Regions from separate parts of the Nitrococcus sp. genome, predicted to be linked through region 1. Evidence: predicted binding sites of a transcription regulator. Region 1 holds the regulator's gene; each other region holds the start of a gene.
What was found. The regulator sigma-54, encoded in region 1, starts transcription at its own class of promoters, with help from an activator protein. The targets are predictions, from matches to a motif close to TGGCANGNTNCNTGCTT.

Region 1 (7,734 bases):
CGGTGCATCTAGTGCGCGGGCGAGTGCGGCGCAGTCGAGCCTGATATTCCCTAGTCTTACTGTATTCCGCATTCCCTCTCTCCGACCGATTTGAACGCCACGCACGGCCGAGCTCGATCACTTACGCTCGCGCAATTGCGGCCGGTTTCGCTGTCGGCCGTTCGGTTGGTCATTACCGGGAGTCGTCTGCCAGGGTATTCCTTTGTCTATTGCCACATCCCCCAGGTAGTGAGGGCACATCGTTTATAACGCCGGCTCAGGCGCCTTGCTGGCTGGCTTGCCAGCGACTGATATGCTGGTAAATCTCCTCTTCGCTTTGGCTGCTGCGCAATCGTTCGCAGAAGGCGTGATCGCTGAATAGCTCCGCCAAGGCCGCGAGAATGCGTAGATGCTCGTCGGTGAAATGCTTCGGCACAATCAAGGCGAATAGCAAATCAACCGGTTGCTTGTCGATGGCATCGAAGTCAATCGGCTGGTCGAGTCGGATCAGAGCGCCTAATGTGTCGCTGATTCCGTCTACGCGGGCATGCGGCAATGCAACGCCTTTGCCGAGCCCAGTGCTCCCTAGGCGCTCCCGTCCGATCAGATGCTCGAAAATCGTTCTGTCAGTGGGCTCGCCCATCGTGTTAGCGAGGAGCACGCTGAGAACTTCCAAACTGCGTTTTTTGCTGGTGACATGAACCCCGCAGCGGATACGCTCAGGGACTAACAGGTTGACAACGTTCATTGTCCAATGCCCCAATGGACGAAATTTGAGACGTTCCTCACGTGCGATATTCGCACGGGCCAGGGTCCTGCATCCCGCCCACCGGCTCGTTACTGTTCGAGAGCTTGGCTTACCGAGCCTTCCCGGCGATGGTGATCCGCCCGCTTTTCCTTGTGCTTGACGACTTGTCTGTCGAGCTTGTCGATCAGAGCGTCGATTGCAGCATACATGTCCTCATCAAGCGCATCGGCATAGAGTTTGGCCCCGCTTAAGTTGAGCGTCGCCTCCGCTTTCTGGGTCAGTTTCTCGACGGTCAAAACGACGTGCGCATCGACCACGTTGTCGAAGTGCCGCTCCAGCTTGTCGAATTTCAACGCCACATAATCGCGTAACGCCTCAGTGACTTCCACGTGGTGCCCAGTGATATCGATTTGCATAACGCCCTCTCGGTGATCAGGCCAGACGCCTGCGCTCTGTGGATGACGCGATACTCATGGACTCACGATACTTGGCCACCGTCCTTCTCGCCACATTAATGCCGTCAGCCTGAAGTCGCTCGGTTAGCTGATTGTCGCTGAGCGGGCATGACGAGTCTTCGTCGGCGATCAAACGCCGAATTCGGGCCCGTATCGCCGTCGCGGAACATTCTCCCCCGTCCATCGTCTGAACATGGCTCGAAAAAAAATGCTTGAACTCGTAGGTCCCGCTCGGCGCCCTGAGGTACTTTTGGCTCGTGATGCGCGATACGGTGGATTCGTGCATATTGATTGCTTCGGCCACCTCGCGCAGCACCAAGGGTTTCATTGCCTCAGCGCCGTGCTCGAGAAAATCCCGTTGCCGCTCCACGATACACTGTGCCACCTTCAGCAAGGTTTCATTGCGCGAATGCAAGCTCTTGATCAGCCAACGCGCTTCCTGGAGGTGCTGTCGCATGACCGAGTTGTCACGGCTGTTGTCGCCGCGACGCACGAGCCCTGCATACTGGCTGTTGACGCGCACACGCGGATAGGCATCCGGGTTGACCTCCACATGCCATGAGCCATTTTCCTTGCGCACGTAAACATCCGGAATAATGTATTCGGGTCGCGCACTGCTGATGCGCAAGCCGGGCCGGGGATCGAGCGTCTGGACCAGCGCCAGTGTCTGCTGAAGGGCTTCCTCGTCGAGGCGCAGCCTACGCTTGAGTTGGGCGAATTGCCGCTTGGCGACCAGCCCAAGGTACTGGTCGATGAGCTGCCGCGCCTGCGCGAGCCACGGCGTCTCGGGCTCGAGTTGGTCGAGCTGGACCAGCAGCGCCTCCCGCGGGTCGCGCGCTGCAACGCCCACCGGGTCGAAGTGCTGAACCTGGCCCAGAACGGCTTCCATTTCCTCCGCGGACACGCCCCATTCTGCGGGAAGCGCCATATGGATTTCATCCAGGGGGCAGCTCAGATAACCGTCGTCGCCCACCGCATCGATGATGGCCTCGGCGATGGTAAGCTCCCGGGTCGAGAAGCGATTGAGCTGGGCTTGCCAGGACAAGTAATCCTGTAGTGATTGACCGCCCTCGCTTTGATTGGCAAAAGGATCCCGCTCCTCTGTATAGCCCGGGTCACTGTACACGGTCGTGCCGTTGTAGACATCCTCCCACGTCGTGTCCATCGGCAGATCATCGCTCAGTCGCTCGGTTTGTGCCGCGTCCTCGCGATTCTGCGCCGCGCTTTCGGCCCCCCGCTCGGTCTCGTATTCACGCTCCGAAGGGCTCACGAGCAGCTCCGTCTCATCGAAGCTGTTATCGGCCTCCTCGGCGAGTTCGAGCATCAGGTTGGACTCGAGGGCCTGCTGTATCTCCGTCCGCAGCTCAAGGGTGGGCAGCTGTAACAGGCGTATGGCCTGCTGAAGCTGGGGAGTCATTGTGAGCTGCTGACGCAGGCGAAGCTGAAGCGACTGTTTCATGTTTCGCTGTGCTGGCGAAGCTCCCAAGCGGCTACCGCGTAACGTCCGTGATTGAAACGTATCACATTACAGAGTAGCGCAGCTGTTGATCGATTTCTTATGGTGCCAGAAGCTGGGCGTTCGTCACAGGCGAAAATTACGCCCTAGATAGACCGCCTTGACCTGATCGTCGGCAAGCACGGCTTCCGCAGAGCCCTCGGCGATCATCTTGCCGCCGCTCAGGATGTACGCCCGATCGACAATGCCGAGCGTGTCGCGCACGTTGTGATCTGTTATGAGCACACCGATTCCTCGGGCAACCAGATGCCGGACGATATCCTTGATGTCGCCCACCGAAATGGGATCGACACCGGCGAAAGGCTCGTCGAGCAGGACGAAGCGCGGATCCGCCGCCAGGGCACGGGCGATTTCCACCCGCCGGCGCTCACCGCCGGAGAGACTGATGCCGAGTTGATCGCGCAGGTGCGCCACGTGGAACTCCTCCAACAGGCCTTCCATGATGCGCCGACGCTCGACTCGCGAGAGCCCCCGGCGCAGCTCGAGAATGGCCATCAGATTCTGAGCCACCGTCAGCTTGCGAAAGACCGAGGCCTCCTGTGGCAAGTAACCGATGCCCAAGCGGGCGCGGGCATGCATCGGTAGGCGCGTGATGTCATGGCCGTCCAAGGCGATGCGTCCGCCGTCGGCCGGTACCAGCCCGACGATCATGTAAAAACAGGTCGTTTTGCCGGCCCCGTTGGGGCCAAGCAAGCCGACGATCTCACCGCTTTGGATGTGCAACGAGGCATCCCGGACCACCGGCTGACGGCGGTAGTGCTTGGTCAACCCAGTGGCTTTGAGCTCGTTGCTGGGAACTGGCTGGGGTGTACTCATTGGCTCTTGTCTGCGTCCTTGCCCTGTCTCTGATTGGGATAGATCGTAATATGAATTCGGTTCGTCTTGTCCTTACCGGAATGCGCCTCGACCTGATCCGCCTCGATATCGTAGAGAACCTGGTGGCCCCGGAAGGTGTTGGAGCCCTGCCATAGGGTGGCGCCTTCCAATAGGCGGATTCTGCGCGGTCCGCTCGCATAGTATTCCATGCGCGGCGCCTTGGCGTGCACGTACTCGTTCTCGCCTTCGGGCAGTTCACGGTAGCTTGCCGGATCCCCCTCGACGACAATGTGATCAAGCTCGCGACTGGCCGGGGCGTAGTAGACATGCATGACGTTGCCGGTGATTTTCAGCGTCCCTTGGATGAGCACGACGTCACCGCGGTAGACGCTCACCCCCTTGACGTTATCGACCTCGGCCTGGTTCGCGCTGAGCTTGATGGGTTGGTCACGGTCGCTGTTGCGGGCGACGCTGCTCGAGTACGGCGCCAATAGTGTGATCATGGTGACAATGGCCAGCGACCAGACGATCCACCGCTCAGTGACTCGCTGCTGCATAGTACCCCTCGACCTCGGCGAGCAACTGAACGCGCTGCGTGCGCATCCAGGCCCGGGCACCCGTGGCGTCGATGTGGAAATCACGTCCGTAGACCGTCACCGGCGTGTCGGTATCGGCGTAGTCTTCATGAGGCAGAAGGTGCAGACGCTGCGTCTCCAGCGCAATGGAAGGATTGACCGAACTCGCTGGGCGATTCAGCCGAACCTTGCCACGGAGCAGCACCTCGCTGCCACCGGCCCACATGCGGCCATTGTCGGAGCGTCCGTACCAGGGGGCGCCGGAGGGCATATACACTGTCCATACCGGTTGCTCGATGATCGATACGTCGGCTTGCTGGTAGTGAACCATGCGCTTGCCGCGCACCGTATAGTCGGTGCGACCGTCCGGGCGCGTCACATGAAGGCTGAAGTCGGCGAAATAATAGGTGGTTTGGGTTTGCTCCGATGGCCGTTGCTCCGGCTGCCGTTCATCGAATCGCCACCACGCCAGAATTGCCAGCGCTACCACTGCCCCGAACGGAAACAGGCGATTGCGATTGAGGCTAGCCATGCTGCTCCAATAGATCCTGCAGACGCCCGCGGGCCGCGAGCAGTAATTCACAGACTTCCCGCACGGCGCCGCGACCGCCCGGGCGTCGGGTCTGCCAGCGGCAGGCTGCGGCAAGGCGGGGGTGGGCGTCCGCTACCGCGATGCCCAAGCCGGCGGTGCGCACGGCGCCAAGGTCGACGATGTCGTCGCCCACATAAGCGCATTCGCTCGCCACGATCTCCAGTTGCTGGCACAGCGCGTCCAGCGCACGGCGCTTGTCGCACGTGTTCTGGATCACGTGGCGAACGCCCAGTTCCCGCGCTCTTCTGGCCACGGCGACGAAGCCGCGAGCGCTCAACAGGGCGACCTCGATGCCGCAGGCAATGACCATGGCGACGCCTTTGCCGTCATGGCTGTGAAACGGCTTCATGGCCTCGCCATGCGGGCCAATGTAGAGGGTCCCGTCCGTGAGGACGCCGTCGACATCCAGCACCAGCAAGCGTATCCGTGCCGCGCGCGCGATCACCTCCGCGTCGGGGCGCGCGCAATAGGCATCGGCAAATGCCGACATCAGACCACACCGGCACGCAGGAGATCGTGCATGTTCAGCGCCCCGATAAGACGGTTCTCGCTGTCCACCACCAACAAGGCATTGATCTTATGGCGCTCCATGAGCTGCAGCGCCTCCGCGGCCAGGCTGTCGGCGGAAAGGGTGCGAGCGCCGGGGGTCATGATCTCAGCCATCCGGGTAACGTGCACATCGAGCTGACGATCCACCGCACGGCGCAGGTCACCGTCGGTAAAGATACCCAGTACACGGCCCTCGGTATCGACGACGGTAGTCATGCCTAGTCCTTTGTTGGTCATCTCCACCAGGGCGTGGCTCAATAGCGTTTCCGGGGCGACCCGCGGAATGCGCTCACCCACGTGCATGACGTCCTCTATGCGCAGCAGCAGGCGTCGGCCCAGCGCACCGCCGGGATGAGATCGCGCGAAATCCTCGCGAGTGAATCCCCGCGCATCGAGCAGCGCGATGGCCAGTGCATCGCCCATTGCCAAAGCCGCGGTGGTGCTCGAGGTTGGGGCCAGGCCGAGCGGACAGGCTTCCTCCGTGACGCTGATATCGATGTGCACCGAAGCGGCACGGGCGATCGTGGAGTGCGAGTTGCCCGTCAGGGCAATGAGCGAGACGTCCAGGCGCTTGATCAAAGGTAGGAGGGTCGTGATCTCGCGGGTCTCACCGGAGTTGGATAAGGCAATGACCGCATCGTTCACCGTGATCATGCCGAGGTCGCCGTGACTGGCTTCCCCCGGGTGAACGAAAAAAGCCGGTGTCCCAGTGCTCGCCAAGGTGGCCGCCAGCTTGCCACCGATATGTCCCGATTTTCCCATGCCGGTAACGACCACGCGACCCCGGCAGTTGAGCAGTAGACGGCAGGCGCGCGCGAACTCGTGGTCGATGCGCTGGCGAAGCGCCAGAATGGAGGCCGCCTCCACCTCTATGACGTCACGGCCGAGTTGACAGAGATCCTCATCGGTGGCCCGTTGCCGCGACGGTGGATGCAGGGTATCCGAGTCGGTCATGCTGCGCCTCCTTGTGATCGACCGATGGCGCAATGAGCCTCGCTCGGTGGGCTTTGCACGGCAAGAAACGATAGACGAGCGACCCTTCCGGCGTCGTGCCTGCGATTTTCTGCTGTGGTCATTGAAGCTCTCGACCGTCGAGAAATAGGGTAGACTGCCCACGCCAGGCCAGCGCGCGCTCTGTTACATCCTTTGGCTGAGTAGCTCTATTGGACCCGATGGCTATACCAATAGCAATGTCCCGCTTGCCATAGACGGGCGGCTACGATCTCCGCGCGACCATGCCCACTTGGCATCGCGGTTTTCCGCGGCGAGCAGACGTGCGGGCGCTCGGGCTGTGCATTCCACCGGCGGCGGGTTGGTGATTTGACTGTGGTCAAGCGATGCCGGATACTCGCGGCGCTCGCCAAAAATTAGGCTTTTGCCAAGCTCGTCGAGAACCGTTCTGCCGTTGCTCCGGCGTACGGCGTCGGGTCCGGCAACGACTCAAGCGATTGCACATGGCAACTGATGCGGGTGATCAACACAGCGATTGCGTCGTCGAGATCGAGAACTTGCATTTCTCCCGCGGGCGGCAGCAGATTTTTGCGGGCTTGGATATCGGAATCCGCCGGGGTGAGGTCACCGCGATCATGGGCCCGAGTGGCACCGGCAAGACCACTTTGCTGCGGCTGATCGGCGGACAACTGCATCCGGATGCGGGAAGAATTCGGGTCGATGGGTTGGACGTCCATGCGCTCAGGCGCCCACAGCTCTATGAGCTGCGCAAGCGCATGGGCTTGCTCTTCCAAAGCGGTGCGTTGTTCACTCATCTGAACTGCTTCGAGAACGTGGCCTTCCCGTTGCGGGAGCATACCCGCCTGCCGCCGGCGCTGATCCGCCATCTGGCGCTGATCAAGCTCGAGGCGGTTGGCTTGCGCGGCGCCCGCAATCTTTACCCGGCCGAACTCTCGGGCGGCATGGCGCGCCGCGTGGCATTAGCGCGAGCCATCGCCCTGGATCCGATGATCGTCATGTATGACGAACCTTTCTCCGGACAGGATCCCATTTCCATGGGAATATTGGTGCAGCTCATTCGCCTGGTGAATGACGCCCTCGGCTTGACCAGCATCGTCGTCTCGCACGACGTGGCGGAGACCTCGGAGATCGCGGACCGCGTTCATGTGATCTCCGAAGGTAAGATTGTAGAATCCGGCTCTCCACGGGCGCTGCGCGAGTCCTCATCCGAATGGGTCCGTCAGTTCTTCAATGCCCTACCTGATGGGCCGGTACCGTTTCACTATCCGGCCGCCTCCCTCGAGGAGGATTTGCTCGGCACGGGCGGTGCCAAGGGATTCGTTTCATGATCGAATGGCTACGGCTGTTCGGCGCACAGACGCTTGCCGCCACCGCGCGTCTTGGGCGCGGGCACCTGTTTCTGCTGCGCGTGCTGTTCGGAATGCCGGCGTTATTACTCCGCCCCGGTCTGGTGATCGCTCAAATTTATTTCACCGGCGTGCTTTCCCTGCTCATCATCGTCGTCTCCGGGCTTTTCGTCGGCATGGTGCTGA
Region 2 (7,734 bases), on a different contig from region 1:
CAAGTGATTCGGGTAACGGAATTCTGCCGGCACCGGCGGTTCTTGTCGATGACTGAATCGACCCGCGGCGCCGCGTTTCGGCCCGGCGCGGCCGAACCTGGTATCGGTCAAGCGCCCCCGGTGACAGTGGCCATACCGGGGGCGCCGCTACTGGCGGAGTCACATGACGATTCGGACAGGCCGGTTACATCTGGACCTCGATGCCCGCATAGAGGAACCTTGGCAGGCCGGGACGCGGCCCGTGGGGCTGGCGCGAGACCAGGTACTCCTTGTCCAGGAGATTGTGGACGCCGGCGAGCAGCTTCACGGCATTGGTGATCTGGTAACGACCGGTGAGGTCGGCGAGCCAGTACGAGTCCGTTTTGCCGAACCGGGCGTCGGGGTTGCCGGCCCCGTCGACTTGCCCGCTGGTATTGCTGGCGCTCGTGAACGTCTCGTCAACATAGATTATCCGTGCGTTGAGACCCCACTGGTTCGTCTCCACACCGGCACCCGCGGTGAGCTGGAACTCGGGGATGTAGGGGACCTTGTTGCCTTTCTCGCCGAAGCTGAAGATGGACTCCGGATCGGTGGACTGCGCGTCGTTTTGCTGCTCCGCGTTGGTATAGGTGAAGCTCACGAAATAGGGGTTGCGCACCGCCCACTTGTTGGCGATGCCGGGGTCGTAGGAGAGAAAGACTTCTGCCCCGTAAGCCCGCACCTCGCCGAAGTTCTCCGTCTGCCCGGTGCCGGTGCCGCCGATGTTGTCGATGACGATCAGGTCGTCGAATTCGGTGAGAAAGCCCACCACCTCGGCGCGCAGGGCCTGGTTGGGATCGGTGTAACGCGTGCCGAGCTCCAGGCCGAGGCTGGTCTCCTCGTTCACGCCGTTGAGGCTGCCACTGGGTCCGGCGGGGGAGAAGCCCCGATAAGCGCCGCCGAAGGTGGACCAGGCCGAATTCCAGGCGTAGACCACGCCCAGGCCGCCGCCCCATAGATTGTTCGACGTGGAGCCGCTGTTTGCCTGGTTGGCGAAATCGGTGAACTTATAATCCAGGTGCTCGAAGCGCACGCCCGGCATGAACGTCCACTGACCGTAGCGGATTTCATCCTGAACGTAGGTGGCGAGCGCGTTCGTCTCCTGTTTGCGATTCCCGGCATCGCCCGGGGTGCCGGGGTCCTGGCTGCTGATCGTGCCGTTCGCCTCCTGCACGAACAGCTCGTCGCGCTGGAAGCGGCGCACGTAATCGTAGTGCGCCCGGCCCCCCACGGAGAGTTCGTGCCGCAGCGCGCCGGTGTTGAAGCCGTAGTGCGCCACCGACTCGATTCCCTGAAGGCCGTACTTACGGCTGTTGTTGCGCAACCTCAGCGTGCCCGGGGCCTCGCCCTTGAGCACAGCCAGACCGGCCCCTCCGGCGCCCCCGGCCAGCGCCTCGGAAAGGCTCATGTTGCCTACGCCCGGGATGTCGCGCAGGTCGTTCAGCTTGAACCAGTTACGCTCGAAGCCCGCGTAATAAACGGTGGTGAGGATGTCCAGGTTGTCGGTGGGCGCGATGAGGTGGCGCAGGTAGGTGCGATCGTGCTGGGTGTCGATGTTGTCGAAGCGTGAAGCCGCGTAGCGGCGATACGGGTCGTTATTGAAGTCATCATCGGACAGGCCCAGATAGGTCTCGTCGGCGTCCCTGTCCGTATGGCCGTATTTGAACTCGAAGCGCTGATACATCGCGGAGTTGGGCTCCCAGCTCAGCTTGATCATGGGCTCCAGGTTGCTGAAGCCCGTCTTCTCGCTATCGCGAAAGTCGGGGGTTCGATCAATGCTCTTGAAGCCGTCGGCACGGCGGGCGTAGCCCTCCACCAGATAGCCGATTTTGCCTACGGACGTGTCCAGCGTATTGCCCGTGAACGCATGCACCCGAAGCTCGTTGTAGCTGCCGTAAAGGCTGCGCACGTAGGTACGTTGCTCGGTGGGGATGGGGGTGGAAAGGTAGTTGATCACGCCGCCGGTGGTCTGCGGGCCGTATTTCACCTGGCTGCTGCCCTTGAGCACCTCCAAACCGCTCATGCGTCCCGCGCTCGGGGAATAGTACGCGGATGGGGCCGAGTAGGGTGCCGGCGCCGTGAGCACGCCGTCCTCCATGATGGTGATCTTGGCCGAGCGCGAGGTGTCCACGCCGCGCAGGCTGATGTTGGGGAACAAGCCGTAGCCATCCTCCTCGCGCACATAGACGCCGGGCACCTTGCGCAGCACCCGATTGACGTCGGCATAGCTTTGCTGCCGGATGTCGCTCTCATCGAGATGGTGGGCCGAGCCGGGCGTGGAGCCGAGCTGGCCCTCGGGTTTCACCACTCTGACTCGTTCCAGCATCAAGGGCTTTGAACCGGGCTGCGCCGCCGCGGCCAAGGCCGGTGCGCAAAGCAGTCCGATCCAGACGGTGAGTTTGGGTTGGAGTGATTGATTCATTGTAATTCTCCGACATAGGGCTTAACTGCAGCAATTGGGCTGCAAAAAGTAACAATTCGCAATGATACTTTCAATCGCAGGTAATAACCATTCGCTGTCGCGCCGGGACATGCCCCGTGCCCGGCGCAAGGTTGGCCGGTGGGTACCTCGGTGGTTTGCAAGAAAGTGGACGAGCGGCTTTAGCCGGCAGTCGCCCAAGCGCACGGAGCTGATAAGCAGCGGGAGTTCCCGACTGGATTCAGCCGTCCCTGTGGCGGTGGCGGTCAGCGGCGCGCCGTCAGGGCAGTTTCGCGATGTTGCGGCGACGGATAAGGCGAGGCGGCGTGCCGGACAACCGGCACGCCGCCAAGCATGTTGTTACCTCAGCGACGCTCGCGGGCGGGTCTGAGGATCAAAAGCCTTACGCCTGCGTAGAACGGCCCGTCTAGCCCTTCATCCCGCGCCGGCGCGCTTGCTTGCGCCGCATCATGCCGAGGCCGGCGAGGCCCCCAGCGATCAGAACCCAAGTCGCCGGAAGCGGAACGGAGGAGGGCGGGCGTGACTCGATCTGGAAGGTGGCGTTCTTTAGCTTCCAGTCGTTGTTGTTATTATTCGGGTCATAGGCCCCGACCCAGAAGACGCTGGAGAGGTGCGGGGTAAAATCGTCCGCCTCCACGCTGGACTCGCCGCCGGAATAAATAATGTCCATCGGGCTGATCGAAATGGCGGTGGCGGAGTCGTCATTGGATCCGTGATAGCCGAACTGAACCCCGATGAGGCTCGCCATGAGGCCGCCGAGGTCGAGCTTGATGTACTCGCGAACACCGTGCCCGTGACGCTCGTGGTCGTCCACTTCGTGGCTGCTGTCGCTCACGGTTTGGGTCCCGGTAATGCAGCCGATAAAGCACCATTCCCAGTCATACGCGTAGTTTGTCGTGTTGCCGAGACCTCGGCTGTATTGGCCGATGCGCGAATTGATGCTGTGCTCGCCATTGAGCGCGAAGGCGCCGGCCGTTGCCGTTACATTGACGCCGCCCGACGAGAAGTTCATGGAATCGCCGGCTTGAAGCCCGCCATTGCCCGTGAAGTCCACGGTCACCACGTTCGCGAAGGCCGATGAAGCGAATGTGAGTAACCCGCTGACGAATAAAGCCCCAAGTGATTTTCCCAGTTCCATTGGTTATCCCCTCAAAAAAATAATTGCAACGGATCTGATAAGGCAAGTACCGGGCCAATGCATGAATATTGGCTATTTTTCTAGCATTGCGAGAATTCAGCACGGTCGAGTCCGGGAAACCTGTAAGGTATCCCGACAACTTGGGCTCGCCGTTATCGCGGGTTTTACGCAGACCGGGTGCTGTGAGGCGTAGGGTTCAGGCGCGAGAGGCCTAGGGCAGGATGATCAGGTGATTCGGCAATTCGTCGCGCGAGTGCGTGGCGGGCAGGTGTTCCTTGAGGTGCTCGCCGCAGGCTTCGATGCACTCCAGGAAGCCCTGCAGCGTCCGGCCCTGCCTGACTCGCTGGGTGAACCCGCTGACCAGGCTTTGCCAGACCTCGTCGCCGAGACGGCTGGATATGCCGTGGTCGACCAGGATTTCCACGTAGCGCTCGGCTTCCGCGACGAAGATCAGCATGCCGGTGCCGCCCTCGGTACGATGCAGATTCTGCTCCAGAAACTGTCGGCGGGCGAGATTCGATGCCCGCCAATGCCTGACCGAGCGAGGGATGAGGCGCGTGGTGATCCGTGGCAGCCGGAACAGCAGGCTCAGCACAATGAACGTCGCCCACTGCACCAGCAGCAGGAGGGACGCCGACCACCAGTCGAGGAGCAGGATGGCGGCGCCGGGCACGACCAACGAGACGATCCCCGCCCACAGCAGTGGGATATACGCATAGTCATCCGCTCTAGCCGTCAGAACCGTCACGACTTCGGCGTCGGTTTCCCGCTCGATGCGGGTGATCGCCTCGGCCACCTGCTCTTGATCGCTTGTGCTCAGTAATGTCATGGGCTGTTCGTGCTCAGGGAATGGAATTACCAGCCACCGGAGGCGCCGCCGCCCCCGAAGCCACCGCCGCCTCCTCCAAAACCGCCGCCTCCGAAGCCGCCGCCACCGCCGAAACGGCCTCGACCCAACAGGCTTCCGAGCAGCAACCCACCGAGGACGGCGCGTCCGCGTCGGCCCCGGCCGAGGAAGCTGACGACGATGAATATCAATAGGAAAAACAGGATGGCCGCCGGCAGCTTGGGCGCCTCTGCCCCGCGTCCGCGCGCAGATACCGGTTCTGCCGCGAGCGGCTGGCCTCCCAAAACCTGCAGTATCGCCTGCGCGCCGCGGGTGATGCCGCCGGCGAAATCCCCCTGCTTGAAGGCCGGGGCGATGATCCGGTTGATGATCACCGAGGACTGGGCATCCGTCAGGCGGCCTTCCAACCCGTAGCCAACCTCGATACGAATTTTCCGCTCTTTCGCCGCGACGATCAGCAAGACCCCGTTGTTTTCGCCCTTCTGGCCGATACCCCAGAAACGCCCGAGCTGATAGCCGAATTCCTCGATGGGGTAGCCTTGCAGATCCGCCAGCGTGACCACCACGAGTTGGTCCGAGGTGGCCTTCTCGTGCGCGGCGAGCATCCGCGTCAACCGGGATTCCACCGAGGCATCCAATAATTCGGCCTGGTCGACCACGCGACCGCTGAGCGGCGGAAATTCGGGCTGAGCCGGCGCCGCTAGCGCGTACAGCAACAAGAGGACCAGCGCGGGCATTCTTGAATAATGGCTCATCAGAACTTCACTTCGGGCGCTTGCTCGGCGTTCTCGGCGGTGGCTTCGAAGTTTTCACGCAGCGGCATGTCGCTGTAGAGGAGGCTGTGCCAGATGCGTCCGGGGAAGGTTCGAATCTCGGTGTTGTAACGCTGGACGGCGGTGATGAAGTCGCGCCGGGCCACGGCGATGCGGTTCTCGGTGCCCTCGAGCTGGGATTGGAGCGCGAGGAAGTTCTGATTGGATCTGAGCTGCGGGTAACGCTCGGAAACCGCCATCAGGCGGCTCAGCGCACCCGTGAGCTGTTCCTGCGCCCGCTGAAATTGCTGCAGTTTCCGGGGATCGTCCAGGGTGCCGGCATCCACCTGGATGGACGTCGCCTTGGCGCGTGCTTCCATGACGGCGGTCAGCGTTTCCTTTTCCTGGCGGGCGAAGCCCTTGACCGTCTCCACGAGGTTGGGCACCAGATCGGCCCGCCGCTGGTATTGGTTCTCCACCTGTGACCAGGCTGATTTGACCTGCTCGTCATAGGTGGGGATGTCGTTGATGCCACACCCCGGCAAGAGCAGGGCCACTGCGAGGAGCAGGGCGAAAGACCACGCCCAGGTGTCCGGGACTCGCTTGCGCTTGGTTTGCATGGTTCTTGGCTCCCGGTTAAGCGATTCAGCGAACGCGTCGATCCTACAGCACATGGGGCTCGTCTGGCAGCCCGTACGATTCTATCCATCGCCTTTCGCCGCGCCGCCCATCCGGGCGGCTTGCCCCATTCTCCGAGGCAGCCGTTACCCCCCTTGAAACGCGGCGGATTATTCCCCATTTAGCTCCCCAGAACTGGTGAGCGATTCACCGAGAGCAGACAGCAACGGAGGTAATGAGTTATGGATCTGGTACGTTATCGTCCAAGTGGATTTCCCTTGCGCGATCTGACCAATGAGATCAATCGGCTGTTCGACAATCCGCTGTTCGACTACAACCGCGACACGTCTGCGGTGGAGACCAGTCAGTGGATCCCGGCGGTGGATATCCGCGAGGATCAGAATCGTTTCCTGGTCGAAGCCGATGTGCCGGGGGTGAGTCCCGAGGACATCGAGGTGACCATGGAGAACGGCGTTCTGAGTATTCGCGGCGAGCGCAAGCACGAGGCCGTATCCGAGACGAGTGGCGTGCGTCGCGTGGAGCGCTCGCACGGGGTGTTTTATCGGCGTTTCTCGCTGCCGGAGACGGCCGATCCGGACGCTGTCAAGGCGCGTGGGTCAAATGGCGTGCTGATCATCGAGATCGGTAAGCGGCAGACAGCGCTGCCGCGTCGCATCCACGTCGAAGGCTGATGAGCATCCCTCCCGCTCGGGAGGAGATGATGCCTCACAACGGCGGAGCCCCGGCTCCGCCGTTTTCTTATCGGCGTCGGCGCCGCCTCGGGCAGCCCAACGATCCACGCGGCGAATCGGCTTTCTTTACAATGCGTAAACGAAATCGGATGGTTGTTTGTGGGGCACTCTGAATTCGCTGACGAGGATCGCCAGGGTCACGCCGGTCTGCCGCATTCGCGATAGCCTTCCGGCACAGCGGGCCGCGCAGGGAAGCGATGGTTCTGACGGCTCGGAAGGCCCCGAGGCTGTGGGGATCAAATCGCACAGGCGAGGAGTCTGGTGCGCCTGGAGGCGGCGCTTCGATGAAGCTCGATCATCTCCGCGGTTGGCTAGGTCGCCGGGCAGTCCATCTCCGCGGCGACGCCAAATCCATAGGAATCCAGCCAACGCCAGATCCCGACCACGTCGACACCGCGGTAGTCCCGGTAGCCGCGGTTGTCGAAACCGCTCTGGCCGGCGGTCACCTGCGCGGCCATGAGCGTGAGCGGGCACTGATCGTAGGGAACGGTGGGAATGTAGCCTGCGAGGAGATTGCCGCCGGGGTCGCATACCCGCAGCAGGCAGGGGGTCTGGACCATCTTGTCCGGCGGCAGCAGCCCCACGTGCCGCAGTTGGTCGGGGAAGCGGCTGTTGGACAACATGATGCCGTCCTTGTCGATGGCATAGGTCTCGGCGGAGGGCACGGGCCCGGGCTGGGCAAGAATGCGTAGAAAATCCCGCCGGGCGTCGAACACATAGACCAGCAAGGCGTCCTGTGCGCCACGTATCGTTACCGTGGCCGCGCTCAGGAGCACGCAGCCCGATCGAGGACCGTTCGCCGCGGCGGACATCGGCACCGAAACCGCCGCGCCTTCAGCACGGGCGCGTTCCAGGAACTGTGCATAGGTATCACCCGGATCGGGACTGACCCCGTAGCGCAGCAACGTCTCACCGTCCGCATCGAGCACGTAGACGCCGAGCGCCCCCATTGCCCGCCCGAACTCGCCGACTTCCAGTTCCAGCCGGCGTTGCGCACGGGCCCGTAACGCCGGCCCGATACTGAGTATTCCTCCGGCGATGAGTCCCGCCACTCCGTCCTGGACGTCCAGGCGGCTTGCGACCATGCGCACGGCGCTGCGTTGCACCGACAGCCACCACTCCAACGCGTCCACGCGTGCCCCCAGCATAGTCTGCAGAGCCTGGAACGG
Region 3 (7,734 bases), on a different contig from region 1:
CGCTGCCGCCCGGGCGGCGCCGAGGGCACGCCGCACCAGTGCGACGGCATGCTCCGTGTCGAAGGGTTTCGGCAGGTACTCGAACGCGCCGCCCTGGTAGGCGGCCACCGCGGCATCGAGATCCGAGTGCGCGGTGATCACGATGACGGGCAACTGAGGCCAACGCGCGTGCACGTCACGCAGCAGTGCGAGGCCGTCCAGGCTCGGCATGCGGATATCGGTGATGAGCACGTCCGGTTGCCCTTGATCGAATGCCGCCAGCGCCTCGTGCCCGCTCTCGAAAGGGGCGCTCCGCATTCCCGCTCTCTCCAGAGCCTTGGTCAGGACCCAACGAATGGAGCGGTCGTCGTCAACCACCCAGATACACGGCGAGTCATTCATTGCGCTCCTCGATCGGCAACCATACCGTAAAAACCGTGCGCCCCGGTTCACTCGCGCACTCGATAAGCCCACCATGCTGATAGATCAGTGTCTGGGCGATCGTCAGGCCGATCCCGCTACCCTCGGCGCGATCGCTCGCCACCGGATAGAAGATCGTGTCCTGACGCTCGAGCGGAATTCCGCAGCCATCGTCGATGACCCTGACGCAGGCCACCAGCTTGTGCTCCACGTTGCCGATGGTGAAACGCCGTTGAGTACGCGTACGCAAGGTGATCGTTCCGCTCTCGCCGACCGCCTGAAGGGCATTCCTCACCAGGTTGAGCAGCACTTGAATGAGCTGATCCGGTACCGCCTGAAGCAGTGGGATGCTCGGGTCATAGTCGCGCACGATCGCCACTCCGTTGGGGGCTTCTGCCCGTACCAGATGGCGCACGTGCTCCAAGAGCTGATGAATGTTGGTCGCCTGCCGACGTCCTCGGGCAGCGGGGCCGAGCAAGCCGTCGACCAGGGAACGCAACCGATCGGCCTCTTTGATGATCACGTCGGTGTATTCGTGGTGCTCCGGCTCGTGCAGCTCCCCCTGGAGCAACTGAGCCGCGCCGCGTAACCCGCCGAGCGGGTTCTTGATCTCGTGCGCGAGGTTGCGGATGAGCTCGCGGATCGCCCGATTCTGGGCAAGGAGCTGATTCTCCCGGGAGATCCTCAGGTGACGGTCGAGCTGATCCAGCTCCAGTAGGATACGTCCGTGAGCCAGCGGCGTAATGGCGCAATTCACGGTGATCGCCTGACCGTTGCCGAGCACCATCCGGTGCTCGCGTTCCGTATACCCTCCCTGGCGCTCGAGCGCCAGACCAATGCCGCGCTCGAGCGTGACGGAACTCGGCAGCAGCCGCGCGAGCTCCATGCCGATCGCCTGTCGCGCACTGATCTGCAGCAGCCCCTCGGCCGCGCCATTGAGATAGCACACTCGGCGATCGCCCTCGAGCAAGACGACAGCCGTGCTCAGCAATTCCAGCAGCTGATCCCCGATCGGAGTCAAGCTCGTTTTCATTCCACTATTGACTGGCTGTCGGCCAGGCGTCCATTCCGCTGCCCTCCGCGGCTACGACGACCATGGAGTCCTGCGCCCGCGACGCCGGCAGACGATCCGCTCGGGAAGCCCTGCAGGCGTTACTGCAGCCGCGGTGGTTGATTGGCCGGTATGTGCACGGAGGGGCGATGCATATAGAAGGTAACCGGCTCGGCTCGCGCCACGGCCTTGCCCGAGGCGTCCTCGATCACGGCACCGAGCGTGTGGGTGCCCCGGTTGATCTCATGCAGCGCCACCGTCGGCGCGGTGACGCCGGTACGTATCGGTCGCTCGTCCAACAAAACGCGGATATGATCGTCGTTGCGCAGCTCCGGTTCGATCCTGAAACGCACGACCACGGTCCCGGGGTTGTTGCGTACCGTGGCCTCGGGTTGCGGTTCAGAGATGCCAAAATGCTCATAAGGCTCGGCCGCCGGGGGCTTGTCGGGTGTCAGGGCCGGTACTTCTTCGACCGGCGGTAAATCGATTACCGGGGGCTCTCCCAACTCCAGCCGTTCGGCCCCCGGATGCGGTTTGTCCGAGTAATGCTTGACCCCCTCGGCGTCCGTCCATTGGAAGATGGCGGACTGGGCAGGCAGGGTTGCGAGAAGCAACAACAACACACTTGCCACGATTTGCTTCATACCGCCACCACCCAAGAGTCAAGGGGTCGCTAGACCCCGCCGGCGAGCGCCACCGCTGTGATCAGCCCTGATAGGGCGACCTGTTTTTTCATCCCTCGGCTTACGCGCGCTGCCTACCACGGCCACCGGGACAGCACGAGCACACGGTCTTTGCCGCCGTGACAACGCACGGGATGCCGCCTCAGACGCTGTAATACATATCGAACTCAATCGGGTGCGTCGTCATACGCAGGCGTTGGACTTCATCACGCTTCAAGGCCAAATAGCCGTCGATGGCATCATCGGTAAAGACATCACCCGCCTTGAGGAAAGCTCGATCCTCGTCCAGCGCTTTCAGTGCTTCCTCGAGTGAAAAGGCCACCTTGGGGATCTCCTTCTCCTCTTCGGGGGGCAGATCATAGAGATCCTTGTCCATGGCGTCGCCTGGATGGATGCGATTCTGGATCCCGTCCAGCCCGGCCATCAACATGGCCGCGAAAGCGAAGTACGGATTCGCCGTGCCATCCGGAAAGCGCACTTCGATACGCCGCGCCTTGGGATTCGAAACCCACGGGATGCGGATCGAGGCCGAGCGGTTGCGCGCCGAATAGGCAAGCAGGACAGGCGCCTCGAAGCCGGGCACCAGGCGCTTGTAGCTGTTGGTGGCGGCGTTGGTAAACGCGTTCAACGCCTTGGCGTGCCGGATGATGCCGCCGATATAATAGAGCGCCATCTCGGAGAGACCCCCGTAGCGATCACCGGCGAACAGGGTCTGCCCGACTTTGGCGATGGATTGATGGACGTGACAGCCATTGCCATTGTCTCCGACCAGGGGCTTCGGCATGAACGTCGCCGTCTTGCCGAACGCGGCGGCGACATTGTGCACGCAATACTTGTAGATCTGCAGCTCGTCCGCCTTTTTGACCAACGTATCGAACCGCGTGCCGATTTCGCACTGCCCGGCCGTCGCGACCTCGTGGTGATGCACTTCGGTGACCAGGCCCATCTCGTCCATCGCTTGACACATGGCGCCGCGCACATCATGCAGCGCATCGACCGGCGGCACGGGGAAGTACCCGCCCTTGATCCCGGGGCGATGCCCCATGTTGCCGTCCGGGTATATGCGCTCGGAATTCCAGCGCGCCTCCTCGGAGTCGACCTTACAGAAGCTGCCGCTGATATCCGCGCCCCAACGCACGTCGTCAAAAACGAAGAACTCGGCCTCCGGACCAAAGTAAGCCACATCGCCGATACCGGTGGCTTGGAGGTAGGCCTCGGCACGCCGGGCGACGGAACGGGGATCGCGCTCGTAGCCTTGCATCGTGCTGGGCTCGATGACGTCACAGATGAGATTGAGCGTGGTTTCGTCGAAGAAAGGATCGATAACGGCCGTGTTGGCATCCGGCATCAAGATCATGTCGGACTCCTGGATGCCCTTCCAGCCGGAGATCGAGGAGCCGTCGAACATCTTGCCGCTCTCGAAGAGATCCTCGTCGGCGGCATGCGCGGGAAGCGTAAGGTGCTGCCACTTTCCCCGCGTGTCCGTGAATCGCAGATCGATGAATTTGACTTCTTTTTCCTTGATCATCTTGAGTGCGTCATCAGGTGTGCGAACCATCGGTCGACCTCCATGGTGAATACATGCATGGCTTGCGGCTTGTCTTGTTCAAAGCGCCCTAAAATGTGGCACGAACCATGCCATATATGGAAATAGCCGCCTCAAAGGCGTCTCGCCATCAACGCCGCGGTTTCCAATGGCTCGCAGCTGCTTATTGGCGCACTAAACCGGTGCATTCGATGCGATCTTGCGCTCTATTATAGTGCATGCGCGACGAATATACCTGCGGTCGCTCCTAGCTGAGTTTCGCTATGTGCTTTGGTTCACATAAATCAATGGCGGCGATCACTTACGGGGTCGACGAGCATGCCGTCCGTATGCTCTCGCAGCACACGCCGACCAACCGCGCTCCCCGTCTCGAGCGAGAGATCAGCCGCCTGCAGGGCGGTCATGTCAAAGGTGTCGCCGCGCTCGCGAATGGCCCGCAAGACATCCGTCAGGACGACAAAGGTATGCGAGAGGGCATGAAAAAGCTCCGCGCGATCGGCATGCGGTGAACCTGCCAGATTGCCGTAGGCGGAACGCCCGAGGTCAACGAAATAGCTCAGTCTTACGCGCCGCCGCTCCGCCTGTTCGGGAAACAGGCCGGCGAAGATGAGACACTGATCACCGACCTCCTGCAGCGTCTCGCGCCGCATCTGACCCCGGCTCAAAAGACCGTGCAGAAACTTCAGCGCAAGCACCGACCTCACCAATTCCGGGCGCCGCAGATAACGCATGAGCATGAATACGAGATAGCTCTCGCGCTGCTCATCGAGCGCACATTCGGCCCGGCATGCGGCCTCCGTGACCACACGGTGCCACACCGCGGTGGCACTCGGCTCGAGAATAAATCGGCTCATCACCCACCTCCCGAATTTACCGGCCTCTCCTACCTATATAGGGTATCGGCACCTGAGGGGGAAATATTGGCGCTCGACGGCGCTTACACCGTGCGAACTCGACCCACTATAATCCCGAGCTTGTGTGCCATCCTCGACGGGATAGTCGCGGCGCACGTTATCCAGGGCTTCAGAGAAACGAGCCGAATATGCTGACCTTTCAAGACCTGATCTTTGCGCTACAGGATTACTGGGCGCGGCGCGGGTGCGTGATTTTACAGCCGCTCGACATGGAGGTGGGTGCGGGCACTTTCCATCCGGCGACTTTCCTGCGCGCGCTCGGCCCCGAGCCCTGGTACGCCGCCTACGTCCAACCCTCCCGCCGGCCCCAGGACGGCCGCTACGGAGACAACCCGAATCGGTTACAACACTACTACCAGTTTCAGGTGGTACTCAAACCCTCGCCCGAGGACATCCAGGAGCAGTACCTGGGATCGCTCGAGAAACTCGGCATTGACCTTGCAGTTCACGATATTCGCTTCGTCGAGGACAATTGGGAATCCCCGACCCTCGGCGCCTGGGGCCTGGGATGGGAGGTATGGCTCAACGGCATGGAAATCACCCAGTTCACCTACTTCCAGCAGGTGGGGGGGCTGGATTGCCGACCGGTGACGGGCGAGATCACTTACGGACTCGAGCGCATTGCCATGTATTTGCAGAACAAGGAAAGTGTCTTCGACCTGATCTGGACGGACGGCCCCACCGGAGCGGTGTCCTATGGCGATGTGTTTCTGCAGAACGAACGGGAGATGTCGCAATACAACTTCGAGCAGGCCAGCGTCGATGAGCTTTTCACATGGTTCGATGTCTGTGAGCGGGAGAGCCAACGGCTCGTGGAGCTCGGGCTGCCGCTGCCGGCCTACGAAATGACTTTGAAGGCCTCGCACACCTTTAATCTGCTCGAAGCGCGACATGCGGTCTCGGTCACCGAGCGCCAGGGCTACATACTGCGCCTGCGCGCCCGTGCCCGCGCCGTGGCCGAGGCGTATTTCGCCGCCCGTGAAGCGTTGGGCTTCCCGCTGCTCAAGATAACCAAGGAAGGGAAGGCATGATTCAAGCGCATCGTGATCTTCTGGTGGAGCTGGGCACCGAGGAGCTGCCCCCCAAGACGCTGCGCCCGCTGATGGAGTCCTTTGCCAACCAAGTCGTCGCCGGCCTGGAGCAAGCGCAGCTGCCGCATGAGGCGTACCAGTGCTTCGCCACCCCTCGCCGTCTGGCGGTGCTGGTGCGTTGCGTCGCGCTGCAGCAGCCGCCCCGGCAAATCGAGCGCAAGGGCCCGGCGGTGCAGGTGGCCTACGATGCGAGCGGTCAACCGACCCAGGCGGCGCTGGGTTTCGCGCGCTCCTGCGGGGTCGGCGTCGAGCAGCTCTGCCGCGTGGAGACCGAGAAAGGGTCGTGGCTTGGCTATCGCGCAACCGAACCCGGGCGGGCAACGGCCGAGCTACTGCCGGGTATCATCTCCCAGGCGCTCGCTCGCCTGCCCATAGCAAAGCGAATGCGCTGGGGCGAAAGTCAGGCCGAGTTCGTCCGGCCCGTCCACTGGCTGGTCGTGTTGCTCGGCGAGGACGTCGTACCGGCCGCCCTGCTGGACACCGTCAGTGGCAATACCACCCGCGGTCATCGGGTCCATCATCCCCGGCCGCTTACCCTGCGGCAACCGGCGGAATACAGCGCGCGCTTACGCGAGGAAGGCTATGTCATCGCCGATTTCCAGGCGCGCCGTGAGCTCATTGTCGCTCAGGTCAAGCGCTGCGCCGAGGCGCTCAACGCGCAGCCGGTTTGGGACGACTCCCTGCTCGACGAAGTTACCGCTTTGGTGGAATGGCCTGTGGCGATGGCTGGAGCCTTCGACGAGACGTTTCTCCGGGTACCCTCCGAGGCGCTCATCTCCAGCATGCAAGGCCACCAGAAGTACTTCCCGTTACGCAGTGAGGACGGCGCGCTTTGCGCGCGTTTCGTCGCGGTGGCCAACCTGCAGAGCCGGGATCCGGCGCAAGTAATCGCCGGTAATGAACGCGTTATTCGGCCGCGCCTGGCCGACGCGGCGTTTTTCTGGGATCAGGACCGGCAGCGCTCGCTGGCAGCGCGCATCCCGCAGCTCAAGGACGTGCTGTTCCAAAAACAATTGGGTTCACTGTATGACAAGAGCGCCCGCATCGCCGCCCTTGGAACGCATTTCGCCGCCGCGTTCGGTGTTGCCGATGCGCAGGTCGAACGCGCCGCCTGGCTTGCGAAAACCGATCTACTCACGGAGATGGTCGGCGAGTTCCCCGAGTTGCAAGGCGTGATGGGACGCTATTATGCCGAGCACGACGGCGAAGACCCGGCGATTGCGCTTGCCCTCGATGAAAGCTATCGCCCACGATTCGCGGGCGATGAGGTGGCCCACAGCCCGCTCGGTCAACTGCTGGCCGTCGCGGAGCGCGCCGAGACCCTCGTCGGCATATTCGCGCTGGGCAAGGCGCCCACCGGCGCCAAAGACCCCTTCGCGCTGCGCCGCGCCGCACTCGGCCTGTTACGAACCTGCATCGAAGGACGGCGCTCGATCGATCTCGAGGCGCTCTTCGCTCTGGCTGCCCGGCAAATGCCCAGCGACGTCGATGCCACGGCGCAAGTGCAGCCCGTCGTGCAGTTTTGCCTCGAGCGCCTGCGCGGGCTTTACGTGGAGCGCGATTATCCCGTGGAGCTCTTTGAGGCGGTACGCGCTTTGACCCAGCAAGAAGGCGTCGCCGTTGATCCTTGGGACCTTGACCGACGCGTGATGGCTTGCAGCGAATTCGTGCAAATGCCCGAGGCCGCTAGCTTGGCGGCAGCGAACAAGCGTATTCGGCAAATTCTGCGTCACGCCGGTGCCGATGCGATGCACTTTTGCGACGTGGACGCGAATCGCCTCGAGCACCTGGAGGAACAACGCCTCTATGAAGCGCTCAGCGCGCTGAGCGCGGAGGTCGAGGAACAGGTGAGCGCGGGCGAGTACACAACAGCGCTCCGGCGCCTGGCACGGCTTCGCGCGCCCATCGACCGCTTCTTCGATACCGTGCTCGTCATGGCCGAGGACGCGAGCCTACGCACCAATCGGCTTGCGCTACTGGCTCGTGTCTCGCGGCTGTTCCTGACGATTGCCGACGTCTCCTGGCTGCCCAGTGGAGAAATGCCGACGTG
Region 4 (7,734 bases), on a different contig from region 1:
GGTCCGGCCGCGCGGGCATCGTTGAGATGCGGGTTCAGCCATTCGTCGAGTTCGTGATCCCATGAGATCACTGCCCCCGTCGTACCGGCAATGAACAAAAACAGCGCAATAAACAAACCGATGCCGCGGTGAGCCATGACGAATGTGGAGCGCATCGAAAGCCCACCCCTTACCATCGCTGAGTCAGCGTTGCGATTACCTTCCGCCGTGCGCCGTACGAGCAGATCTCGCCGCTACCGTTGCACGTGGCCACGTAAGTCTTGTCGGCGAGATTGCGTCCGTTGACCGCCAGTTCGAGGCCGTTGCCGAAATCGTAGCTTACGAGGGCGTCGAAAAGCACATAGGCCGGGATTTTTGCCGGCGCCGCATCATTGAAGCCACGCGTCGTACCCCAATACCGTGCCCCTGCGCCCAGCTTCAGCCCGGCGCCGAACCGATAATCCGACCAGAACGAAAAGATATGTTTGGCGTAGGTCACCGCACGGTTACCGATTTCGCTCGGATCGGCGCTCGACGTGATATCGGCTTTCGGCGTCCAGCTGTAAGCCGCGGTCACGTTCCAATTGGTGACGGGCTGCACGATGGCTTCGAGTTCGACGCCACGCACCGCCACCTCAGCGTTTGCCTGCGGTATGAACGACTGATTGAAGCTGACGTAGTTTTGCCGGCGCAGGTCGAACACCGCCACGCTGTAACGTCCCATTCCGCCCCGGGGTTGGTAGCGAAGACCGGCCTCGTACTGGCGGCCGGTCTCGGGGTCGAAGGGTTTGCCGGTGGCCGGATCTCGGGTCGTCGTTGGAAAAAACGATTCCGTGTAACTGATGTACGGCGCCCAACCATTGGGGGCCAGATAGACCAACCCCGCGCGCTTGGACAAGTAGGTGTCGTATTGGCGTGAGTCGCTATCGGACAGGCGATCTTGCGTGTCAATGGTGGCGTAGTCGTAACGTCCCCCGAGTGCGAGGACCCAGCGATCGGCGAACTTGATTTGATCCTGTACGTATAACCCGGCCTGCTCGAGCGTGGTGATCCCATCCATAAACGGTGGGGCCACGGTAACCGTTCCACCATAGGTCGGCGCGTAAGCATCGATGGCAGGCGCACTGCCACCAAAGCGGGCGGTCACATCGACACGCGTGCGCTGGTAATCCAGGCCGAGCAGCAGCTGATGCTCCCAGCGGCCGAATTGCAGTTTGGCTTGCAGCTGATTGTCCACGGTGACCGAGTCCGCTTTTTCATCGCTTGTGAAAGGCGTTCGCGGCACCAACCGGAAATTCGCCGGATCGGTTGGATCACCGGGGTCGACGGTGACGAAGTCACCTTCGAAAAAGGTTCTGTAATCCACGGTGAAGCGACCGTAGCGCGCATTCTGGCGCACGCTCCACGTACCGTTGAAGTAATGTTCCAACAGGTAGCCGACCATCCACTGATCTTGGTTGTATCGGTTGAAATCCGGTTCGCCCAGAAAGGTTGAAACCGGAATCCGGCCGTTGGGGTTGGATAGCAGCGTGCCGGCCGCTGGGTATGTGTTCCAGACCGCGCCGTTGCGGAGGCGGAGAAATTGCGCTTGCAGCGTCAGTGAAGTGTCGTCGCCTGGTTGCCAGGTCAGCGACGGCGCGATGAAGAGACGATCGTTCGGCAAATCGCCGGTGGGCCATTCGGCGTCCTGGCCCAAAGCGGTCGCACGATAGAGCCACTTCCCGTCTTTATCGAGCGGACCGGAGAAATCGGCCGCCAGTTGTTGGCGGTTGAAGTTGCCGAGCTGCGCGCGAACCTCATGCAGCGGTTCCACCGTGGGTCGCTTGTTGACGACATTGATGATCCCTCCGGGCGCGCCTTGTCCGTACATTACCGAAGAGGGGCCGCGGAGGAACTCGATCCGCTCCAGTCCATAATTCTCAGTCTGCCAAACGCCCCACGTTCCGCTGTTGCGAAGCTGCAGTCCATCCATATAGAAACCGGGCGAATAGGCATCGAAACCACGGACATACGACCAGTCGTAGACGGACTGATCACCCCAAGGCGAGGTGTTGACACCGGGGGTGTAGGCCAGAGCATCCTGCAGCCTCGTTGCGCCAATGGCCTTGATTACGGTCGGCGGTTACCACGGAAATGGACTGAGGGGTCTCAATGATCGGCGTATCGGTTTTCATGCCGGTCGCGCTGCGTTTGGCAAGATAACCGTCGACCGGTCCGTATGCGGTCTCCCCCTGGCGTGCCGCGCTCACCTGCACCAGCCCGAGCGTCAACACGCCGGAACGGGCGTCCACTGACGCATTGATCAAAATGGTGGAGCCATCGATATGGCCGGTGAGGCCGCTCCCCGCCAGCAGGCGATCAAGCGCCTGCTGAGCGGTGAGCAGTCCGGAGACCGCCGGCGCCGTCTTGCCGGACATCAGTGCCGGGTCGACGGATAATGTCAGGCCCGCTTGGCGGGCCAGCGCATTCAATGCGGTGGTGAGGCGGCCGGCCGGCAAAGTGTATTGGCGGGCCTGCAGGCCGGCCTGGGATTTTGACCTGCTGCCATCTTGAGCCACGGCGGGCGAGGCGGCGAGGCCTGCGAGCAGGGTCAGCGATAAGACAGTGCAGGCGCGACGGTATCTGGGGACCCGATGGTTGGGCGTGCTCGTTCGTTTCGATAATAAGGTGCTTTCCCTCTATGCCGAACGAGCGTGCTCAATCCCGTAAAAAATAATCCCGCTCAATGCAACGCCCGGGAAACTGCCGCCCACGCGGCGTTGTGGGGCCTCACTCAGCAGAGCCTCGTCACAGGCGCCTCCCTGCGCTGTTCAAAGCATCGGCTGCTCTCTGGTGGAGGGGGCACCTCCATTCCCGGCATCGCGCGGACGGCCACGGCCGAGGAGGCGACTCCTTATGCGGAACGTATTCGATTCGTGGTTCCTGGAAGAGGGATTGGCTGGCAAAGCGGGGCGAGTTCGCAATGAGGGGTAAGACTTACTCTCGTGCCTTGACGCTCACCCACCAGTCGGTCGTCCGTTCGATACGTATCGGTAACGAGCGTGCCAACGCGTGCAACGCGTTGTCGGTGTCGTCAAGGCGAAAGATACCGGTCACTCGCAGATTGGCCGCCGCGGCATCATAGTTCAGCCAGCTGTAGCGCTGTTTGCCGAGGGCGTCCAGCACATCGCCCAGGCGGGCGTCGTCGGCCTCGACAATGCCCTCAGACCAAGCGCCGGGACGAAGCCCGGACGGTGGCAGGCGGCTCGCCCGGCCGTTCGCAACCTGCCAGCGCTCGTCGGCTTTCACTCGGACCGTGCCAACTTCACCAATCGAGTCGAGGAGAACCAGACCGTCAGTCACCGCGAGTTCCGTGCCGCCGTTCCGTATCCGCACCACAAAGCGCGTGCCGATCGGGGTGAGTCTGGCATCCGCCGATAGCACGCGGGGTTTGTCCTCGATGGGGGCCGCTGAGGAGTCGACGAGGATTTCGCCTTGGTAGAGTCGAATCAGCGGGCCTTGCGCGGAGCTGTTGACATCCACCGCCGTACGGCTGTTGAGATAAACCTCGGCACCGCCGGGTAAAACGATGTGGCGTTGCTCACCGATGGCGGTTGCCTGCTGCGCCTGCCATTGATAGCGCATTGGGGCCAGGCCCAAAAGCAGCCCGACCAGGATCAACGCCGAGAGCAGGCCTCCCAGACCCGCAGCGACGCGGCGTTTGTGCCGGCGTTGTCGCACGACGCGTTCGAGAGCGTGAGATCCGGATTTGGCGGCTGGCCGGGCGGCGAGGAATTCCTGTTCTATCAATTGAACTCGTTGCCAGGCGATTCGGTGCCGGGGGTCTTTATCGAGCCAGGTCTCCAGGGTCTGGTGGTCGGTGGTGGTGGCGGTTCCCGAGTTCAACACCACGGCCCAGTGAAATGCCTGGTCGAGGACAGACTCGGGGATGTCCTGGTGATCCGCGCCTGAGCTCATCCAACGACCTTGCTCATCGCCGTCAACCCATCAATACGTGGTAGCAATGGCGCAAAGCCTGGGCCATATCCTTTTCGACGGCACTCAAGGAAACGGCGAGCTGTTCGGCGATCTGGGGATAGCTTTTGCCCTCCAGGCGGGAGAGCAGGAACACTTGGCGGACGCGTGGTTTGAGGCCGGCCAGAAGCGCATCGATCCGCGCCAGCGCATCGATGATAAGCAGATGTTCCTCCGGGGAGGGTGACTCGGCCTCGGGGAGGGTCGCCAACGCGTCGAGCCACGCCCGCTCCAGGGCCTGGCGGCGGGTGTGATCCACCAACAGGCCATGGGCGATACGCGCCAGATAGGCTCTTGGTTCCCGCATAAGCGGTAAGGAGGCCTTGCCCAGAAGACGCAGGAACACGTCTTGGGTCAAGTCAGCGGCAGTATGGACGCATCCGGATCGACGGTACAGCAATCGCCATAACCAGCGGTTGTGGTCGAGGTACAACGTGTCAACACCGGGGCTGGCAACCGATGGCATACGAGTGATCTTCGAGTAAGCTGGTGACAGGCGAGAAACGCGAGTTGTAACGTTAGTGATTATTGTTCGCAATTATTTTTTGCGTATGGCTCGAGATGCACGGGCGGGTCGTGCCTCCGTTGCGCTCAGTTACCGCGAGCAACTGGGACGATCGCCTAAGCCTTTGGAAGCGTGCATAGCGAGCTGACTCGGCAACCCCTCGAAATATCTACCATTCCATGTCAGTCTCTCGGGCGAGTTCGCGGTCGATCGCGGCCAAGTGGTGGACGCGATACTGATAACGTCCATCAGCGTGCCTCCAAGGCAAGCTCACCGAAATACCTCTTAGCGTTGTCTGGCAGCAGGGTGGTCTCATGAGCGCGAGGGACGCCATGCCGGCCGGGGGAAGCTCGGTCGCGTCGCGATGGATCTCGGCAATCGAGGGCTGCAACGGCCCCAGGCGTCTTCAACCGGCAACACGACGATGAAGGCTTGCCGGTATCACTTGCCATCTTTCGTGGAGGCCGGAGCCGGGCGCGCGATCGTTCGCGAGCATCATGAGCGGCTGGTTCGTGACCGTGGCGGGAGGATTGGCCGGCGCCACGCGGGCGCAGCCGGCTGGCGCTCAATTCCTGGCATGGTGTATGCATATCCGCCAATGAAAGGCGGATCAGCCGCTTTTTCTCAGCCAAATTATTACTTGGGAGTATGCACTATGAGCAATGTCAAGCAGGTTGCCCTGGCACTTTCGATCGGTTTGCTGGCCGCGGCGCCGTTGACATACGCGGCGGACACGGGCGACGTCTCCCAGCAAAAGCTGGAGAAGTATAGTCAGGCGCAGGAGAAGATCATGGACATCAGCCAGGACTATCGCCAGCGGTTGAACGGCGCCCAAGGCGAGGACGAGGCGATGAAGCTAAAGACAGCGGCTCGCCAGGAGATGGCGGGGGCGGTAACCGCGACCGGCCTGACGGTGCAGGAATACAACCAGATCACCCAAGCGGCGCAGGAGGACCCCAAGGTCCGCGAGCGTCTGCGTAAACTGCAGTAAACATGCTGGCCGCCGGGGTGCTGCAGGCCGAAGGCTTCGCCGGCCTACAGCGCCGGGCGGCGGCGTAGCCATCCGGCGACAGTTGCGAAGGTAGTGCCAAGCGTCTCACAGGATCGTGATTATCACCATCAGGGCGTAAACCGCTGCCAGTGCGATCCCCTCGAATCCGATGCCCAGCGGTCCGCGTCTTTCCCGGCGCAACAAGCCCCCGAGTACGATCAAGGTCATGAGCAGGCCGGTAAGGGTCACGAACAGATCGTCGCGCTGCGCGGCATGATAGAGCGAGCCCCCGCGATAGGCGAGGTCGCCCACCGCAAGGTTCAGTACGTCGAAAGCGTTGCCGCCCAGAACCCCGCCTACGGCGAGTGTGAGCGCCCCGGTGCGCACCGCGGCAATCGCGGTGACCGTTTCGGGGATCGCATTGACGGTTCCCATGAGTATGGCGCCGACGAAGCTTGCATCCAGGCCCAGGTGCTCCACGAGCGATATCGCCGCTCGGGCGATGGCCCAGCCACCCGCGGATACCGCGAGACCGGAAAGCGCAAAATCCGCCCACAGTCCCGCGAGGCTGCGATTGGAACGCCGCCCCGGCCGGTCTTCCACGGTTTGCGCGGTCTTTTTGGCATGCCATTGGGGGTCGTTGCGGGTTGCCTGAACCTGCCGCAGACCAAAGATGTAGACGGCGACAAGCATAGGCGACGCGATGTTGATCTGTAATAAGGTGATGGGCGGGGCGAGACTCGCCAGCAGGGCGATGCACAGAAGCCAGCAGAGCACGACCGCAAACACCGCGTTGGGCAGTGAAGCCGCGGCATGCTCGAGGTTCGCCCGCCGATAGGCGACATCGGCAATGCCCAGCGCAAAGATCTGCGCCGCAACGCCGCCAACGGCGTTGCTGTAGGCGAGCGAGGCCTGGTCGTTGCTGGCGGCCGTTGCGGTCATGACAATCCCGGACAGTGAGATCATGCCGCCGAAGAAGATCGAGCCGAATACCGCCTCACCGAGCCCCGTACGGTCCGCGAGCTCGTCGCCTGCACGCGACAATCGGATACCGAGCATGGTCGTGAGCAGCGCTGCGCCGACGAAAACGGCGATGCTCAACGGCAGTGACCATATCGCCGTCTCATCCATAATTGCCCCTGCTGTTTCGGGAAAAAATCCGCTCGGTTACTCGACGACGCATCATCCACGCCAAGCGCGAAACGCGAAAGCTCAGCAAGGCGGCTCATGCGGCCTCGATGTCCTGCATGATGCGTCCGCGCCGGAAGCGGCAAGCGCTTTCCTACCTCATCCCAACGCGGCCGTGCATCCCGGGCACGCAGCGAAGTGGTGCTCTCGCACCAGCCGCCGCCCTTGTAACGGGATCGGTTGCGCTACGCGATGCGCGCACGGATTTCGGCAAGACGTGCCGAGATGTGCTGATCGCCATCGTGCGGAATCTGCACGCTCGGCGAATGGCACGCTGTTGGCTTACCGCTCACGAATCAGTCCGGAAGCGATACGGCGCCGTTTTCACTCAAGGGGAATCCGGGATTCCATGCGACTTCCCAAAGATAACCGTCCAGGTCGCGGAAATAACCCGAATACCCGCCCCAAAAGGCATCCGTGCCGGGTTTGACTATCTCCGCGCCGGCGGCTTTCGCCTCCTTGAGAACCGCATCGACCTCGTCTTTCGAGCGGGTGTTGAAGGCGAGCGCGATGCCCGCAAAGCCCCATCGCGCAGGCGAGATACCGGCGTTCAGGGCCAATTCTTCCAAAGGGAAAAGCGCGAGCCCGATGCACCCGCATTGGAAAAGCGTCACGCCCTGCGCTCGTTTCACGGAGCGCCGCCATCCCAGTCGCTCGAAGAAGGCGGTGCTCCTGTCCAGTTCCTCAACACCGAGCGTGACGAGAGTGATTCGCTGTTCCATAAACCGGCCTCTTCCCGGGGGAGGCGCGTGCTCGCGCTAAGGTGGGCGCTTTGGCACTGACGCCGTCGTTGCGCTTGCATTAATCCGCGACAATGATCACAAACCGCAATGTTCTTCCCCTAAATCTTACGTCTGGAGATCGCTGAGGCAAATTTTCGCTCACGGGGAGCGTTACCGAGCGAAGAGGCTCTCGGCGCGGGGTGGTATTTTTCAGCCTCCTGTCAGGGTGCGGCGCGTGCGCTGCATCGCTGCCATTGTGCTCTGGAGCGTTCGCAACAATATCGGATGCCCGTGCGAGGGCGGTCAGTCTGCTTGCGAGACGAGGCGGTATGCCG

Region 2: the regulator sigma-54 is predicted to act here: its motif matches at 3,637-3,653, upstream of AC52Q4_RS14535 (VPLPA-CTERM sorting domain-containing protein).
Region 3: the regulator sigma-54 is predicted to act here: its motif matches at 3,758-3,774, upstream of glnA (glutamate--ammonia ligase).
Region 4: the regulator sigma-54 is predicted to act here: its motif matches at 5,072-5,088, upstream of AC52Q4_RS06430 (DUF4168 domain-containing protein).

What each region holds. Positions count from the first base shown of each region.
Region 1 is NZ_JBXWZQ010000028.1:12,013-19,746, reverse strand. It holds gene ptsN (PTS IIA-like nitrogen regulatory protein PtsN) at 257-727, opposite strand; gene hpf (ribosome hibernation-promoting factor, HPF/YfiA family) at 817-1,143, opposite strand; gene AC52Q4_RS02415 (RNA polymerase factor sigma-54) at 1,160-2,641, opposite strand; gene lptB (LPS export ABC transporter ATP-binding protein) at 2,765-3,514, opposite strand; gene lptA (lipopolysaccharide transport periplasmic protein LptA) at 3,511-4,071, opposite strand; gene lptC (LPS export ABC transporter periplasmic protein LptC) at 4,052-4,621, opposite strand; gene AC52Q4_RS02395 (KdsC family phosphatase) at 4,614-5,171, opposite strand; gene AC52Q4_RS02390 (KpsF/GutQ family sugar-phosphate isomerase) at 5,171-6,184, opposite strand; gene AC52Q4_RS02385 (ABC transporter ATP-binding protein) at 6,685-7,530, shown strand; gene mlaE (lipid asymmetry maintenance ABC transporter permease subunit MlaE) at 7,527-7,734, shown strand, end outside.
Region 2 is NZ_JBXWZQ010000205.1:6,837-14,570, forward strand. It holds gene AC52Q4_RS14530 (TonB-dependent receptor family protein) at 185-2,440, opposite strand; gene AC52Q4_RS14535 (VPLPA-CTERM sorting domain-containing protein) at 2,865-3,596, opposite strand; gene AC52Q4_RS14540 (TPM domain-containing protein) at 3,808-4,425, opposite strand; gene AC52Q4_RS14545 (TPM domain-containing protein) at 4,452-5,198, opposite strand; gene AC52Q4_RS14550 (LemA family protein) at 5,198-5,815, opposite strand; gene AC52Q4_RS14555 (Hsp20/alpha crystallin family protein) at 6,056-6,505, shown strand; gene AC52Q4_RS14560 (universal stress protein) at 6,877-7,734, opposite strand, start outside.
Region 3 is NZ_JBXWZQ010000003.1:47,142-54,875, forward strand. It holds gene ntrC (nitrogen regulation protein NR(I)) at 1-381, opposite strand, end outside; gene glnL (nitrogen regulation protein NR(II)) at 374-1,432, opposite strand; gene AC52Q4_RS00590 (DUF4124 domain-containing protein) at 1,552-2,094, opposite strand; gene glnA (glutamate--ammonia ligase) at 2,276-3,691, opposite strand; gene AC52Q4_RS00600 (hypothetical protein) at 3,964-4,533, opposite strand; gene glyQ (glycine--tRNA ligase subunit alpha) at 4,722-5,624, shown strand; gene glyS (glycine--tRNA ligase subunit beta) at 5,621-7,734, shown strand, end outside; gene gmhB (D-glycero-beta-D-manno-heptose 1,7-bisphosphate 7-phosphatase) at 7,732-7,734, shown strand, end outside.
Region 4 is NZ_JBXWZQ010000082.1:2,153-9,886, reverse strand. It holds gene AC52Q4_RS06455 (PepSY-associated TM helix domain-containing protein) at 1-155, opposite strand, end outside; gene AC52Q4_RS06450 (TonB-dependent siderophore receptor) at 170-2,053, opposite strand; gene AC52Q4_RS06445 (STN domain-containing protein) at 2,013-2,537, opposite strand; gene AC52Q4_RS06440 (DUF4880 domain-containing protein) at 2,956-3,936, opposite strand; gene AC52Q4_RS06435 (sigma-70 family RNA polymerase sigma factor) at 3,959-4,459, opposite strand; gene AC52Q4_RS06430 (DUF4168 domain-containing protein) at 5,154-5,489, shown strand; gene AC52Q4_RS06425 (sodium:calcium antiporter) at 5,595-6,620, opposite strand; gene AC52Q4_RS06420 (VOC family protein) at 6,974-7,399, opposite strand; gene AC52Q4_RS06415 (MBL fold metallo-hydrolase) at 7,703-7,734, opposite strand, start outside.